One region of the Bradyrhizobium sp. USDA 4369 genome, then DNA from elsewhere that is predicted to be linked to it. Evidence: predicted binding sites of a transcription regulator. Region 1 holds the regulator's gene; each other region holds the start of a gene.
The links. The regulator LexA, encoded in region 1, represses DNA repair genes until DNA is damaged. The targets are predictions, from matches to a motif close to TGTTCNNNNTGTGTTCNG.

Region 1 (4,060 bases):
GCGGACCGGCAAGGATGTGTTCGTCGTCAAGGAATGGCTGGCGGCCGATGCCGATCCGCGCGTGCCGTCGGACCCCACCTTGGGAGACGGGGTGTCCTGCGACGAGTCCGGTTGTGTGATGGCCATGGCCGATGGCCGGTTCGTGGCGCTGACGCTGCGCCCGGAGGCGCTGGCCGACGATTGCACGCGCGCGGCACTGATCGTGACGTCGCGTGCTGCGCCGGCGTCCTGCGCAGCCGCCGCGATCGATCGCCAGCGCCTGCAGCAGCAGGGCGCCTTGATGCTGGCGACGCAGGGGGCGGGATTTGCTGTCACACCGGCGCGCGCCGTCGGCACCAGCCGGCCATGGTGGCCCGCCGCCGAGACTGGCGCGTTCGAACCGGTGCTGACGCCGCGTGCGTCCACGCCACGCGTTCAGGACGCGACACCGCCCGAGGCGGAGCAGGGGACGGAGGATTAGGTCATTCACGACCTGCGAGGGTGGGCCGTTCACCCACGCAATCATCTCAAATGGAACGCCAACATCATGAGACGCTCCGCAGACTCACAAGATGCCCGCCGAGCGCCCCATGTTCGTTACCAGATATTCGTTACCAGAGACCGCCAAGCGGCGGCCGCCGGTTGTTGCCAAAACCCAAAACGAGGAGCTGCCGCGCCGCGTCGGTGCGATCCGTAGAACAGACTTGGCGAATCCAGACCCGGCGAATCCAGACGCGCCTAACGAGGGTGGACTTGCCAAGGAAACGCAGCGGGGGCCGAGCAGTACGATCAGGTGATGCTGATACGGCGAATCGTCGGGCTCTCTGTCGCCGGAAGCTCCTCCGCAACATCCGGGCGTCGATCGGCTGATGGCTTGGTGACCGGCAGCTGCAGCACGGTCACGCGCTGGCCCTCGCACAGCTGGGTCACAAGCACATGGCGCCCGTCGGCGAACTCGACAGCGTCGTGATGGCGATCGGGAATGTGCTTCTCGATGGTGTTGAACTTGGCCACGCGCTCTCGGATCGTGCGGGTCCACAGCCAGCGGCTGTCGTAGCGGACGTCCTCGGCGAACGCGAGCTCGGTGCCGGGGAGCATGCAGACCGCGACGTTGGGCTCGCTTTCCAAGGCGAAGCCACGGGTCGCGGTGCCGCGGAAAGTCGTCGATATCAGCGTCTCGCCGACCTTGGCGGGACGGGAGGCAACGGCATGGAGGCTGTAGTCACACATCGGATCGCTCCTCGTTCAGAGATAGCCGACCCACGCTCCCCCCGGACAGGCGCAGGCCTCTATCAGAGTGGACATCAAGGAGGATGTTAGCGCGCGCTTCGCGGCATTTCTGCGCTGATCTGCACGGCCTCTGCCTGCGCGCGATCACAAGCGTTTGAGCACGCGTTCGAGTCTACCGCGTTGCACATCATGAGGTGCATTGGCAGAGGGCGTGATTGCTTGCCGCCAGCGGCCGCTGTCGCGCGACGCACCGCTTCAAGAGGCGGCCGCCGCATCGTCCCGATGGCGGAGCTCACTCACGCCACCGGTCAGTGCTGAGGTTCGCTGATGGTGATGACCGCTGAGCTTGTCGGCGTCCGTATCCGCGCAGCGTCTCCGCGATCAGTATTTGCGATAGAGGCCAACCAGCTTGCCCTGGATCTTCACCCGGTTGGGCGGCAGGATGCGCACCTCGTAAGCGGTGTTGGCGGGCTCCAGCGCGATCGAGGCGCCGCGGCGCCGGAAGCGCTTCAGCGTCGCTTCCTCGTCGTCGATCAGCGCCACCACGATGTCGCCGGTGTCGGCGGTCTCGTTGCGCTGGATCAGCGCCATGTCGCCGTCGAGGATACCGGCATCGACCATCGAATCGCCGCGCACTTCGAGGGCGTAATGATCGCCATTGCCGAGCATGTCGGCGGGAACGCTGATCGTATGGCTGCGGGTCTGCAGCGCCTCGATCGGGGTACCGGCGGCAATCCGGCCCATGACCGGCACCGCGACGGGCCGCTCGCCGTCGTCGAGCGCGGGCGTGGAGGTTCTCACCTTGCCGAGATTCCCCTCGATGACCGACGGCGTGAAACCGCGGCGGTTGCTGGCCGCCTGCGACAGCTCCGGAAGCTTGATCACCTCGATCGCGCGGGCGCGATTGGGCAACCGACGGATGAAGCCGCGCTCCTCCAGCGCCGTGATCAAGCGATGGATACCGGACTTCGAGCGCAGGTCGAGCGCATCTTTCATCTCGTCGAAGGACGGCGGCACTCCGGCTTCTTTGAGCCGTTCATTGATGAACCGCAGAAGTTCGTACTGTTTGCGCGTCAGCATCTCGACCTGGTCCCCAGTTGGTGTCGTCCGAGTCCCGTGCCGTGCTCCGACGACCAGCGTTCGAGAGCGAAGGGGAATCGGACGATCGCGTTCGCCCGCAACATACTAAAAACAAATCATGAACGGACACTATATGTTCGATGTGTGTTCCGCAATCCCAAAAATATGGTGAACGGACCGGGATTTGCCGGGGAAATCGGCTCAGAGCGGCAGGCGCAGGATCTCGCATGGGCTTCCGGCCGGTGCCCTCGGCGCGAACGCCGGGCGGATCACCAGCGCCTGCGACAGCGCGAGATTCCCGAGCAGCGAGGAATCCTGCTGCGTCACGGGGGTTGCGATCAGCATGCCGTCGGCGCGCTTGTCGAGCTGTGCCCGCAGATAGTCCTCACGCGAATCGTTGGCGCCGAGGTCGCGGCCGAGCAGGGCGGTCTCGCGCGGCAGCTGCGCCTCCCGGCCGATCAGGCTGCGAATCAGCGGCACCAGAAACAGGATCGCGCAGACATAGGACGACACCGGATTGCCCGGCAGACCAATGACGCGCATGCCGGCGAGGCGGCCGTGCATCATCGGCTTGCCCGGGCGCATCGCGATCTTCCAGAACGCCATCTCGACACCCTCGGCCTCGAGCGCCTGCTTGACCAGGTCATGATCGCCGACCGATGCGCCGCCGGTCGTGACGAGAATGTCGGCCGCGGCCTCGCGCGCGCGGCGAATGCCGGCGACGGTCGCTTCGAGCGTATCGGCGGCAATGCCGAGATCGATGGCTTCGGCGCCTTCACTGCGTACCAGCGCGCGCAGCGCGTAGCCGTTGGAATAGACGATCTGGCCGGGCCCGGGCGAGGATCCGGGCATCACCAGTTCGTCGCCGGTCGCGAGCAGCGCCACCTTCGGCCGCCGCCGCACCGGCAGCATCGGATGGTTCATGCTGGCGGCGAGCGACAGATCGCGGTCGCTGAGACAGCGCCCGGCCTGCAGCAGCACCATGCCCTGGTGGAAGTCCACGCCGGCGGGTCGGATGTGCCGGCCCTTGATCGCCGGCTCCGTGATCACGACGTGGCCATCCTCGGCGATCGTGTCCTCCTGGATCACGACTGCATCGGCCCCCTCCGGCACCACGCCGCCGGTGAAGATGCGGGCGGTTTCGCCGGGCCCCACGACGCGGTCGAACGGCCGTCCCGCCGCGACCTCGCCGATGACTTTCAATCGCACCTTGGGCTTGTCGGCGTCGGCCGCGCGCAGGGCATAGCCGTCCATCGCCGACATCGCCTCAGGCGGCTGGGTCCGCAGCGCCGCGAGGTCGCGGGCGAGCACTCGGTGAAACGCGGCGTCCAGCCCCACCATCTCCTCGGCCAGGGGCTCGGCGCCGGCGAGCACCGCAGACAACGCATCGGACACCGGCATCAGGGCCATGGAACTTCCTTCGGACGGAGACGGGGGACGACTCGAAAGTGTCGCCTTCTAACCGAACGCACACGGCCCGGCCAAGGGTCTAAGCCGCGCGCCACGTTCGCATCAGTCCGCGGGGCCCGCCTCGGCAGCGATCTCAGAGCCCCGCGAGAAAGCCCGCGATCAGGCGGGTGATCTCTTGCGGCCGCTCCAGGCTCGGCAGATGCGCCGCTTCGGCGATCGCGCAGCCCGAGCCGTTCGGCAATGTCGCCGCGATCAGGCGGCTTCGCTCCCGGATATGAGGAAAGTCGAACTCGCCCCAGATGATGCGTGACGGCGCGGTGATCTCGGCGAGGCGCGGGAAGGCGGGCGCCGTGTCGAGGTT
Region 2 (4,060 bases), 120 kb from region 1:
TGGTGATGACGCCCTCGAACGGCTTCTTGGTGTCGTAAGCGCGGACGCCGTCCTCATAGGTGAACTTGATCTCGTCATCGCCGGAGCCGTGCAGCAGCGCGTTCTGCGTCTTCTTGGGCAGGTCCTTCCACTTGGTGTCCAAGGTGAATTTGTAGAATTTGCCGAGCGCGGTCAGCGTCTGCAGATAATAGGGCGAGGACGACTTGGCCCAAGGCGCGATCGCACCCTTGCGCAGCGTGAGGTCCTTGTCGGGAATGACGAGATCGGCATCGACATGCTGCTCGACGCCGAGGCCGCCGCATTCCGGGCAGGCGCCATAGGGGTTGTTGAACGAGAACAGCCGCGGTTCGATCTCGGGAATGGTGAAGCCGGAGACCGGGCAGGCGAACTTCTCCGAGAAGAGGATACGCTCGGGGCCGCTCTTGTCGTGGATCTTGGCGGTCTTCTTCTTCTCTTCGGCCGGGACGGCGGAGGCTGGCGCATCGGCGAATTCGATGACGGCCAGGCCCTCGGCGAGCTTCAATGCGGTCTCGAAGCTCTCAGCCAGGCGCTGGCCGATGTCCGGGCGGACGACGATGCGGTCGACGACGACGTCGATGTCGTGGGGAAACTTCTTGTCGAGGGCGGGAGCCTCGGCGAGCTCGTGGAAGGTGCCGTCGATCTTGACGCGCTGAAAGCCCTTCTTGAGATACTCCGCGAGCTCCTTCTTGTACTCGCCCTTGCGGCCGCGCACGACCGGCGCCAGCAGATACAGGCGGGTGCCCTCGGGCAGCGCCAGCACGCGGTCGACCATCTGCGACACGGTCTGGCTCTCGATCGGCAGGCCGGTGGCCGGCGAATAGGGCACGCCGACGCGCGCCCACAACAGGCGCATGTAGTCGTAGATCTCGGTGACGGTGCCGACCGTGGAGCGCGGGTTCTTCGACGTCGTCTTCTGCTCGATCGAGATCGCCGGCGACAGGCCGTCGATCTGGTCGACATCCGGCTTCTGCATCATCTCCAGGAACTGGCGCGCATAGGCCGACAGCGATTCGACGTAGCGGCGCTGGCCCTCGGCATAGATCGTGTCGAAGGCGAGCGAGGATTTGCCGGAGCCGGACAGGCCGGTGAACACGACAAGCTTGTCGCGGGGGATCTCGACGTCGATGTTCTTGAGATTGTGCTCGCGGGCGCCGCGGATGGTGATCGCCCGCAGGCTCGACGAGTTGGCTTGCGCGCGCTGCTTGGCCTTGAGCACTTCATCCATGACGATCGTCCCACGGCGCAAGGTCGCGCCATCGTTGCAGGCGCGTTCTGCCGGAAGCCGGCCATCGGACGCCAGAGGGAAAAGGTATGGTCGGAACGTAGGAAGAACGGGGCCGGATTTCCAGTGCCGTCAGCGAATCATCAACAATGCGCTCAGGGAATGGCAGCGATTGGCAGGAGGAGGCCGGTTCCCTCAAGCGACCTCAGCTGTCCAAAGAAAAAGCCTCCGCTCTGGAAGAGCGGAGGCTGTGTGCGTTGGCCCGAAGGTGACGTTCTTAGAAGTGGTAGTTCACGCCGACCTGGACGGAGTGGATGTCGAAGTTGCCCGAGGCTGCAGTGACCGACGCGCCGAGCGCGTTGAAGGTGTAGTTCTTGCTGTCGAAGCTCTTGTAGAGGTACTCGCCCTTCAGCGACCACTGCGGAGCGAACATCCACTCAGCGCCAGCGCCGACAACCCAGCCGCTGTGGATCTGGCTGTCCGAGGTCGAGAACGCGCCGGGGACGGTGATGCCCAGCTTGGTGTCAGCCCAGGCGTAACCGCCGGTGGCGTACAGCAGGGTCGGGCCGAAGGCGTAGCCGATACGGCCGCGCACCGTACCCCAATCCTGGATCTTGGCCGAAGCCGTCACCGCGAACGGCACGCCGGCAGCCGTCGTGGCGATGCCAGCAGCGGAGCGGTTGATGTCGGCCCAAGCTGCATCAGCCTCGATGCCGAAGACGACAGCGCCCTGCTGCCAGTTGTAGCCGATGGTGCCGCCGGCGAAGCCGCCCTTGATGCCGTCATCCGTCTGGCTGGCATAGCCGCCCATAGCACCGATGTAGAAACCGGTCCAGGTCAACACCGGCGGGGCAACCGGGGCCTTGGTGTAGGTCGGGCGGGCGGCGAGATCCGCGGCGGCGGCGGGAGCGGCCAGGGCGGCCAACGCCACGGTCGCGAGCAGGATCTTCTTCATTGTTGTCTCCAGTTTATTCGACGAAGTCCGCATCGCACCTACAATTGCACGCACGAAACAGACTCACTCGTTCAAGTTGACCGCCGTTCTATAGCCGGGTTCCTCGCGGATTACCGTCACCCTGAAGCCACACTCGCGGCGAAACAACGCTTCCACGCCCGGTTCCCAAAAGCCTATGTGGCTCAATTGCTTGGGTTCCATGTGTGGCATCCGGATCAGATTACCTCAGCGCAACAAAAAGGCCGGCATTGAGCCGGCCTTTGGAACTTTCGGAGCGGAACGAAGGGTCAGTACTTGGCGATGACCGGCCCGCCGAAATGGTAGTTGAGACCCGCCTTGACGGTATGAACGCTGTCCTTCCACTCGGAGCGTCCGGGAACCCCGACATACTGCAGCGTGCTCTTGCCAAAATCGAGATAGTTGTACTCGAGCTTGGCCGACCAGTTCGGCGCGAACATGTATTCCGCACCGGCGCCGACCGTGTAGCCCCAACGGGTGGTGTTCTGACCGAAGAAGACACCGGCAGCACGGTCGTAGCGATGCTGCAATTCGCCCACGGCCGCACCACCGCTGACGAAGAACAGGGCGGGGCCGACCGCGTAGCCCAGACGGCCCTTGATGTCGCCGAAGCTGGTGAGCTTGGTGAAATAGGTGTCGCCGACGCCGGCGTTGATGACGGCAGAACGGCCGTTGATATCGGACCAGTGATAGTCGCCTTCCAGGCCGACCACCAAATTGTCGAACTGCCAATTGTAGCCGATCACGCCGCCGACGAAGCCGCCATTGGTGTTGTAGTTCTGGGTGCCCAGGAAGCCCGGCGCATTGAAGCGGCCGATAAAGGTTTCCTTGCTGGTGCCCCAGCCGCCGCCGCCCTGAATACCCGCATAGATGCCCGACCAGCTCAGGATCGGTACAACCACAGGCGGCGCCTTGGTGTAGGGCCGGGCTGCGAGGTCCGCCGCCGATGCGGGCATGGCGGCTGCGATGCCGACGAGGGCCGTCGTGATCACAAGTAACTTCTTCATCAAATGCTCCCCCAAGGAGTTGGAATGACAGGCGATGAAGCCGTCATACACGGGGCATTCCGAACCGGCTGTAACGGATCCGCCACAACCGTGAAAAAGCGTTATAAATCAAATATTTAACACAAAAGAGCCGTCGCGATGCCGGGCTAAGGACACGAAAAAGGCCGGCGCGGGCGCCGGCCTTTGCGATCAGCCTTGGAGCGTGAATTGGGCGCTCAATAGCGCGCCGCCGCCGGGCCGCCGAATCGGTAGTTGACCCTGACGGTCGCCATGTCGATGTCCTGCTTGATGGTGTCGACGCGGGCGTTGACGATGGCGGTGGCCGGGAAGGTGATGTCGCGCGATCCCATGAACAGGTGATCGTACTCGACCGCGACCGACCAGTTCGGCGCGAAGCCGAACTCGACGCCGGTGCCGACGGTGCCGCCCCAGCGCGTTTCGCTTGCCGAATCCAGCAGTGTGCCCACGGCCACGGGCGCTGCCGCATTGGCCGTCCCGGTGTATTTGTTATGCGTGACCGCGGCGCCGCCCTTGACGTACCAGAGCACGTTGCCCCAGGCATAGCCGATCTGGCCGGTGAACAGCCCGATCGCGTCGGTCTTGGTGTTGTTGGTGATGCCCGCCGCCAATGCGGCCGAACTGGCATTCGAGGATTTCAGATCGGTCCAGTTGCCCTGGGCCTCGAGGCCGAACACCCAGCTTGCGGCCTGCCAGCGATAGCCGATCTGGCCGCCGATGAGGCCGCTGGTGGCGTTGTGGCAACCCTCGGACTGTGGCGGCACGACCGGCACGCCGTTGACCCGGTTCAGTGTCCAGCAATTGCGGCTCCAGTCGGCG
Region 3 (4,060 bases), 3.8 Mb from region 1:
CGGAACGCACCAGCGCCTCGCGCCAGGCGATCCAGCGCGGTCCGATGGCGCTGTCGATCCGCTGGTCGTGGACGCGTGTGCCGCTCGGCTCCAGCGCGCTGTCGCCTTGCTCGATGAGATCGAAGCTGAACTGGCTGCCGAGCAGGTTTTCGCGATCGAGGCCGGCCATCCGGCAATAGGCGTCGTTGACGAAGATGATCGTGCCGTCGCTTTCGCGCATGACGATCAGGTCGCCCTGCTGCTCGAACAGGCTGCGGGCGCGCTGTTCGGCCTCCTGAAGCTCCCAATTGCGGTCCGCCAGCACCTCGTTGTGAAGCGCGAGCTTGTGCATTTTCTTGCGCATGAAGCGCAGCCGCATGCTGAGCGTCGCGAGTCCGACGCAGGCGAGCGCAAACAGAAAGCTGGCGCCGATCGCGAAGGCGTGCGGGTTGTAGCCGGAGGTCTCGGACAGGCTGGCCTTGATGAAGCCATAGGCGCCGCCGAAGCCGGCCATGAAGATCATTGCCGAACGCAGGATCGTGAATAGCGTGTGATGACGGCGTGTGAACCGGCGCAGCCGCAGCCTGATGCGAAAACTCGCTCCCATCATCTCGCTTACTCCCGAAATCATCAATTCCAATATGACGGCCGGCCCGCACCATGCGGCGTCGGTCTTGCTGAGACTTTGAAACGATCATGCACGGATCGTTGGCCGTGCAGAGATGGTGAACCGGGCGTTAGCCCGGCTCACAGCAGCGAATTCGCCGGCGCAACGTCGTGATGGTGAGCGGCAGCAACCGATGCGGCGGCCCGTCGGGCCGTGTTACGGTCGGAGCGAATAAAGATGCGGTCATCCGTGCGGCCGTCCGTCGCACCTTCGCTGGCGAGATCGATGCGCGACGTGCCGGCCGGCGGCGCGGTCGCAATCCCCACCGCCTGGACCGCGGCGGTCGCGCCGCAGTCTTGATCGGCTTGGACGGGCGGATGGTCGACGACGACAAGATCGACCGCCTGCGGATCGTCGCGGAGTGCCACGCGCGCGGGATCGTCAGCCGAGTCGACATGAAGGTCGGCATGAAACGGTGGGGAATCGAGCGCGATGCAGTCGGCCGCCACCGCCGTGCAGGGCGGCATCGCCGGCGCGAATTCTGATCGCGCCATGAGCGCAGCCGCGATCAGCGACGCAGCCGCAACGACGAGCTTGATACGCAACATGACACGCACCGACACGGAAGGCCTGATGACGGACAAGGCGGGCCTTATGGTTGCCGGAGCGTAAAGAGAAATCGTTACCAGAAGGTTGATGCGGGACAGCGCTCACGCCGCATGCCGGCTGTCCTCCGCCAGCGCGCGATACGACAGCGCCTCCGCCAGATGCAGCCGGCCGATCGCCTCTGCGTGGTCGAGATCGGCCAAAGTGCGGGCCACGCGCAGCACGCGGTGATAGCCGCGCGCCGACAGGCGCATCGTTTCCGCGGCCTCGCGGAGCAGCTTCTGGCCGGGCGGATCAAGCCTGGCGATATCGTCGAGCACCGCGGCCGGCGCCTCGGCATTGGTCCGGACGTGCGGCAGGCCGGCCTTGGCGTAGCGCGCGCGCTGCAGGTCGCGCGCGGCGGCGACGCGGGCGGCGACCTCGGCGGAGCCTTCCTTCGAGGGCGGCAGGATCAGATCAGCAGCGGTGACGGCCGGCACCTCGATCCGCAAATCGATGCGGTCCATCAGCGGGCCGGAGATGCGCATCTGATAGTCGGCGGTGCAGCGGTCGATGCGGCCGCGCTTGCAGGCATAGCCGGGCTCGAAAGCATTGCCGCAGCGGCATGGATTCATCGCCGCGACCAGCATGAAGCGGGCAGGGTAGGTGACGCGGTGGTTAGCGCGCGAGATCGAGACCTCGCCATTCTCCAGCGGCTGGCGCAGCGAATCCAGCACGCGCGGATCGAACTCAGGCAGCTCGTCGAGGAACAGCACGCCCTGATGCGCCAGCGAGATCTCGCCGGGGCGGGCGCGCAGGCCGCCACCGGTCAGCGCCGCCATGCTGGCCGAATGGTGCGGGCTGCGGAACGGTCGCCGGTTGGTCAGCGCGCCGCCATCGATCTCGCCGGCGACCGAGGCGATCATCGAGACTTCCAGCAGCTCGGCCGGCGACAGCGGCGGCAGGATCGAGGGCAGCCGCGCCGCCAGCATCGACTTGCCGGCGCCGGGCGACCCGATCATCAATAAATGATGGCCGCCGGCAGCGGCGATTTCGAGCGCGCGCTTGCCGCTCTCCTGGCCCTTGATGTCGCGCAGATCGAGCAGGCTCGCCGGTGCCTCCTGGATCTTCGGCTGCGGCCGCGACAGCACCTGCGTGCCCTTGAAATGATTGGCGATCTGGATCAGCGACGCCGCCGCGATGATCTGCAGGTCCGGGCTCGCCCAGGCCGCCTCGGCGCCGCAGGCGGCCGGGCAGATCAGGCCTTCCTCGCGCGCATTGGCGCCGATCGCCGCGGGGAGCACGCCGGCCACCGGCGCGATCGAGCCGTCGAGGCCGAGCTCGCCGAGCACGGTGAAGCTATTGAGCGCATCCGGCGGAATGGCGCCGATCGCCGCCATCAGGCCAAGCGCGATCGGCAGATCGTAATGGCTGCCTTCCTTGGGCACGTCGGCCGGCGCCAGGTTGACGGTGATGCGCCGCGCCGGCAGCGCCAGGCCCGAGGCGATCAGCGCCGAGCGCACCCGCTCGCGCGCCTCCGACACCGCCTTGTCGGGCAGGCCGACGATCGCAAACGCCGGCAGGCCAGGGGCGACCTGAACCTGCACGTCGACCGCGCGGGCCTCGATGCCCTCGAAAGCGACGGTGGAAACGCGCTGGACCATGATGCCCTCCCGCGCTCAACGGTATCGGAAGCGGGCAGAGTTTGCAAGAACAATGCAAGAACATTGTCGTCCAGGGGTGCGCCGAAGGCTGTTAAGGACGCTGAGAGCCCTCCGTAGTTCCCCGGAACTGGCTTAACGCGGCTTTAGGCCGGTGCTCTCATTCTTCCACATCTGATGATCGCGCCCCGTGCCGCGGGCGCGCCGGCAATGAGAGATTTGCGATGCCTCCAGCGCCTTCGGCCGCTCCCGTCAAGATGCCCCCCAGTGAGGCGCGGACGGTGTCCGAGCTCGCCACGGACATGCTGCGCCGGACCACGGCCCTGTTTCTCGCCGGGCCGCGGCCGGCGTCGGCCGAGCAGCTCGATCTCTATGACCAGATGTTTGCCCGCCTGATGCCGCAGGTTGCGACCGATCTCTTGGCCGAGCTCAGCATGGCCTTGGCCGGCGTCGAGCGCGCGCCCTATGCCACCGCGCGCTTGCTCGCCGTGCATCCCGAATTGCGTGTCGCCGGGCCGATGCTGGCCAAGGCGGCCGTGCTCACGGAACGTGACCTCGCCGAATTCATCCGGAGCTCCAGCCCGGCGCATCTCGTTGCGATCGCCAGCCGCAGGGGCATCGGCGACAGCCTGACGAACCAGCTGATCGCGCGCGGTTTTCCGGCGGTGCGCATGGCGCTGGTGCAGAATCTCACGGCGCGGCTGTCCGAGGATGGCTATCGCAGCCTGTTCAAGATCGCCGAGCGCGACGAGGACCTCGCCGAAAAGCTGGCGCTGCGTACCGACCTGCCGGCCAAGCTGTCGCGCGCCTTCGTCGCGGCGGCCAGCGAAGGCGCGCGCACCCGCTTCATCAAGGCAGCGCCGCCCGCGACGCGCGCCACCTTGCAAGCCACGCCGACCAGGACCGCCGGCGCCGCGATGCGCGCGATGTGGGACTATGAGCAGGTCAAGACCGAGGTCGCCGCCCTCAATCGCAGCGGCAAGCTGAGCGATTCCGCCGTCAACCGGTTCTGCGTGACCGGCGATTTTCCGGCGGTGATCGCCGCGCTGGCGCTGCTTTGCGTCGTGTCCATCCAGGTGATCGAAGCGCTGATGGAGGACGACCGCGTCACCGATCTGGTGCTGGCCTGCAAGGCGGCGCGACTGAGCTGGCCGACCACGGCGATGATCCTGCGTGCGCGTCCCGGCTGCGACACGATCCCGGCCGAGGATCTCGAGGAGGCGCGCAA
Region 4 (4,060 bases), 1.5 Mb from region 1:
CCGGCTGGCCTCCGCGATCAGCGGCTGGATCAGCTTCGCCTCGGGCAGGTTCTGCCAATATTTCTTCGGCATCTCCTTTTCCATCGCCTTCACTTTCAGCCGCGCCGGATTGAAAACGCTGGCGTAATAGCGCAGCCACACCTCCTCGAGCCGGTCTTCCGACGGCGCTTCGGCGCGGCTCACACCCGGTGTGAACGAGACGCGACTGCCGTCCCAATGCGCACAGAGCTCCGGCGTCAGGATCGACCAGGGCATGTCGGCGAAGCGGCGGGCGAAGAACGGCGCGGCGCGTTCGACGATGTGGTGCTCGGGCTCGAACCAGGCGACGTAGCGCGCCTCGCGCTCGCGGCCGACCTCCCGGAAGCGGACGAAGGCGTGCATCTTGTGGACGTCGCGGCGAACGGCGCGCGCCAGCGCGTTGGCTTGCGCGACATCCGGATCGGTCGCGATCTCCATCAGATCGTGGTTGGTCCTGAGACGCCACAACAGCCGATAGAGCAGGGCGAAGCGGTTGGGATCGCGATGCAGGATCGCGCTTTCGGCGAGCTCCATGAAGCTCGCCGGCACCGAAAAGGCGCCCTTGGGCACCTCGGGGAGCTGCGTGTCGGCCTGATCGTCGAACAGATCGGGTGCGGCGCCCTTCACGCGCCAAGAGACGTCGGCGGGCCGGACATCGTTCATCGCCAGCGCCCGCGACGCCGTCCGCCAGCCGTGGAAATCGGTGTCGCTGTCGAGGGTTACGACGTGCATTTGTCTCCTCACGTCATTGCGAGGAGCGCAGCGACGAAGCAATCCAGAATCGTCGTGTCGCCCCTGGATTGCTTCGGGGCTTCGCCCCTCGCAATGACGACCTGGTTAGAATCCAAATCCCAGCTGCTGCGGTTTCGGGCGCAGCCGCGCCGCCAAGCCGGCGCCGTCGAGCAGGGACGGCTGCGGCCGGTGGTCGGAGAGAACGATGAACGGCAGCGCCTTGTTCCGGATGACGTTGAGCCGGGCCAGATCCGCGAAGCGGATCGTGGTGGTGCGGCGGGTGGCGAGGATGCGCTGCACGGTGCGGGTGCCGAAGCCCGGCACCCGCAGCAGTTCCTCGCGGCTCGCGGTGTTGATGTCGAGCGGGAAGCGGTCGCGGTGGCGCAGCGCCCAGGCGAGCTTGGGATCGATGTCGAGCGGCAGCATGCCCTCGTTTTCCTCGACGATCTCCTCCGCATCGAAACCGTAAAACCGCATCAGCCAGTCGGCCTGGTACAGCCGGTGCTCGCGCACCAGCGGCGGCGCCTGCAGCGGCAGTGCGCGGCTGGCATCGGGGATCGGGCTGAAGGCCGAGTAATAGACGCGCTTGAGCTTGTAGGCGCCGTACAGATTGGCCGAGGTCGACAGGATAATGCGGTCATTGGCTTGGTCGGCGCCGATGATCATCTGTGTGCTCTGGCCGGCCGGCGCGAAGCGCGGCGGCCTGGCGCGGCGCACCGTCTTCTTCGCCTCCGCCGTCTCGTCGAGCTTGAGCCGGAGACGGCCCATGGTGTGGCGGATCGCGCGCTGGTCCTTCTCCGGCGCCAGCTTCGTGAGGCTCGCCTCCAGCGGCGTCTCGATGTTGATGCTGAGCCGGTCGGCATATTTGCCGGCCTCCGCGATCAGCGCCTCGTCCGCTTCCGGAATCGTCTTCAGATGAATGTAGCCGCGGAAACGGTGCTCCTCGCGCAGCTTGCGCGCGACGCTGACAACCTGCTCCATCGTGTAGTCGGGACTGCGGATGATGCCCGACGACAAAAACAGTCCCTCGATGTAGTTGCGGCGATAGAAGTCGATGGTGAGCTTCACCACCTCGTCGACCGTGAAGCGCGCGCGGGCCACGTTGGAGGAGGCGCGGTTGACGCAATACAGACAGTCGAAGTTGCAGGCATTGGTCAGCAGGATCTTGAGCAGCGAGATGCAGCGTCCGTCCGGCGCATAGGAATGGCAGATGCCCATGCCGGGCGCGGTCGAGCCGAGCCCCTTGCCGTCGCGGGAATCCCGCATCTCGGTACCGCTGGAGGCGCAGGACGCGTCGTATTTGGCGGCATCGGCCAGGATCTCGAGTTTGCGCAGCAGCTCCATGGCTCTGAATCCCTTTGATTCCATTCGTTGAATCAGATCCGGGGCAATCCCGATTGACTCTCGCGAAGGCGTTAGCTTTATATTAGAACGTATCATGAACAAAGAGGGTCGTCGCGGGTTCAACTGCAAACAACGGCAGCGCCCGCGCGATGGATTGAAAGGAGCGGCGACGGATGACCGGCGCACGCATGGAGACGCTCGCGCGGCTGCGCGGCCGCATTGCCCGCCTCGAAGCGGCCGATGGCGCGCATGATCTGCGCCGGGTCGCGCTCGGCCATGACGAGGCCGATGCGGTGCTGCAAGGCGGGCTTGCCACCGGCGCGCTGCACGAGGTGTTCGCCGAGACCGGCCGCCAGGCGGTGGCTGCGACCGGCTTCCTGTGCGGGCTCGCTGCGCGCGTCGCCGCGAACCGGCCGTTGATCTGGATCCGCCAGGATTTCGCCGAGCGCGAGGCCGGCGCGCTGTCGATGAGCGGGCTCGCCGAGCTCGGCCTCGACCCGCGCCGCATCGTGATGGTGCGCGCGCCCGATCTCGACCACGCCCTGCGCACCGCCGCCGATGCGCTCGCCTGCGATGCGCTCGGCAGCGTGATGCTGGAGGTGTGGGGCGAGACGCCAAAGCTCGATCTCGTCGCCAGCCGCAAGCTGACCTTGGCGGCGCAGGAGTCCGGCGTGACCGCGCTGCTGTTGCGCATCGCCGCTGAACCCGAGCCCTCGACCGCGGAGACGCGCTGGATCGTGCGCGCAGCAAAGTCGCCCCCCGCAGCACCCTGGATGGCGTGGGGCGCGCCGCGCCTCGACGCCGAACTCATTCGCAACCGTCACGGCCAGACCGGACGCTGGATCATGGAGTGGACCCCCGATGCGTGCCGTTTCAGCGAACCGGCGGCGGATCCTCAGCCTGTGGCTGCCGCGCCTGCCCATCGATCGCATCAAGCGCCAGCAGGCTTTGACAGGCGCTCCGCCTGAGGCCAAGCCGCAGGTCGTCGTCATCAAGGAGGCCAATGCGCTTGTCATCCATGCGCTCGACGAGGCCGCCGCGCGTCACGGCGTCAGCCTCGGTCAGCCGCTGGCGAATGCCCGCGCGGTCTGTCCCGACCTCGTCGTGCACGAGGCCGATCTCGCGGCTGACGCCAAGATGCTCGAAGGCATCGCCGATTGGTGCGACCGCTTCACGCCGCTGGTGGCGCTCGACCCGCCGCATGGGCTGTCGCTCGACATCACAGGCTGCGTGCATCTGTTCGGTGGCGAAGCCAAGCTGATGCAGCTCGTTTGCGACGCGCTGACCGCGCATGGCCTCACGGTGTCGGCAGCAATCGCCTCCAATGCGGTGTGCGCGGGCACCCTGAACCGGCAGGTGCATGGCCGCATCGTGCCTGACGGCGAGGAGGTGGCCGCGGTGGCGCCGCTGCCGGTGTCCGCGCTCGGCGGCAGCGAGGCTGTTACGCTCGGCCTGCGCCGTGCGGGCCTCAAGACCATCGGCGATGTCGCTTCGCGCGGGCGCAACGAGATCACCGCGCGGTTCGGCGCCGCCTTCACCCGCGTGCTCGCGCAAGCGCTCGGCGAGGCCGATGCGCCGATCAGCCCGCGCAAGGTGCCGCCGGACTACATTGTCGAGAAGCGTTTTGCCGAGCCGGTCGCGACCGACACGGTGATCGCCGCCAGCCTCTCCAGCCTCGCCGCGATGCTGGTGGCGGCGATGGCGCAGCAGGGCAAGGGCGCGCGGCGGCTGGAGGCCTGCTTCTTCCGCACCGACGGATTGGTGCGCATCATCGCGGTCGACACCGGCCAGCCGGTCACCGAAGCAGGGGTCGTCGACCGGCTGTTTCGCGAGCGCCTGGACGCCTTGAGCGATCCGCTCGATCCCGGCTTCGGCTTCGACATGATCCGGCTGTCGGCCAGCCGCAGCGAGATCGTGGTGCAGCAGCAGCGCGATCTCGACGCCCATGTCCACGACAATGACGAAC

Region 2: uvrA (excinuclease ABC subunit UvrA) is a predicted target of LexA. The motif match lies at 1,338-1,355, and genes of this name have one in related genera.
Region 3: ACVIJ6_RS10880 (YifB family Mg chelatase-like AAA ATPase) is a predicted target of LexA. The motif match lies at 2,881-2,898, and genes of this name have one in related genera.
Region 4: ACVIJ6_RS35280 (ImuA family protein) is a predicted target of LexA. The motif match lies at 2,178-2,195, and genes of this name have one in related genera.

What each region holds. Positions count from the first base shown of each region.
Region 1 covers NZ_JBSRYH010000001.1:6,231,796-6,235,855, forward strand. Annotated here, with positions in the region: gene ACVIJ6_RS28295 (ComEC/Rec2 family competence protein) at 1-460, shown strand, start outside; gene ACVIJ6_RS28300 (hypothetical protein) at 769-1,209, opposite strand; gene lexA (transcriptional repressor LexA) at 1,591-2,289, opposite strand; gene ACVIJ6_RS28310 (molybdopterin molybdotransferase MoeA) at 2,491-3,699, opposite strand; gene ACVIJ6_RS28315 (alpha/beta fold hydrolase) at 3,833-4,060, opposite strand, start outside.
Region 2 covers NZ_JBSRYH010000001.1:6,350,407-6,354,466, forward strand. Annotated here, with positions in the region: gene uvrA (excinuclease ABC subunit UvrA) at 1-1,246, opposite strand, end outside; gene ACVIJ6_RS28865 (outer membrane protein) at 1,521-2,198, opposite strand; gene ACVIJ6_RS28870 (outer membrane protein) at 2,486-3,223, opposite strand; gene ACVIJ6_RS28875 (outer membrane protein) at 3,439-4,060, opposite strand, start outside.
Region 3 covers NZ_JBSRYH010000001.1:2,392,738-2,396,797, forward strand. Annotated here, with positions in the region: gene ACVIJ6_RS10870 (ATP-binding protein) at 1-586, opposite strand, end outside; gene ACVIJ6_RS10875 (hypothetical protein) at 727-1,194, opposite strand; gene ACVIJ6_RS10880 (YifB family Mg chelatase-like AAA ATPase) at 1,297-2,835, opposite strand; gene ACVIJ6_RS10885 (DUF2336 domain-containing protein) at 3,057-4,060, shown strand, end outside.
Region 4 covers NZ_JBSRYH010000001.1:7,767,195-7,771,254, reverse strand. Annotated here, with positions in the region: gene ACVIJ6_RS35290 (UdgX family uracil-DNA binding protein) at 1-750, opposite strand, end outside; gene ACVIJ6_RS35285 (putative DNA modification/repair radical SAM protein) at 856-2,094, opposite strand; gene ACVIJ6_RS35280 (ImuA family protein) at 2,268-3,062, shown strand; gene ACVIJ6_RS35275 (Y-family DNA polymerase) at 2,956-4,060, shown strand, end outside.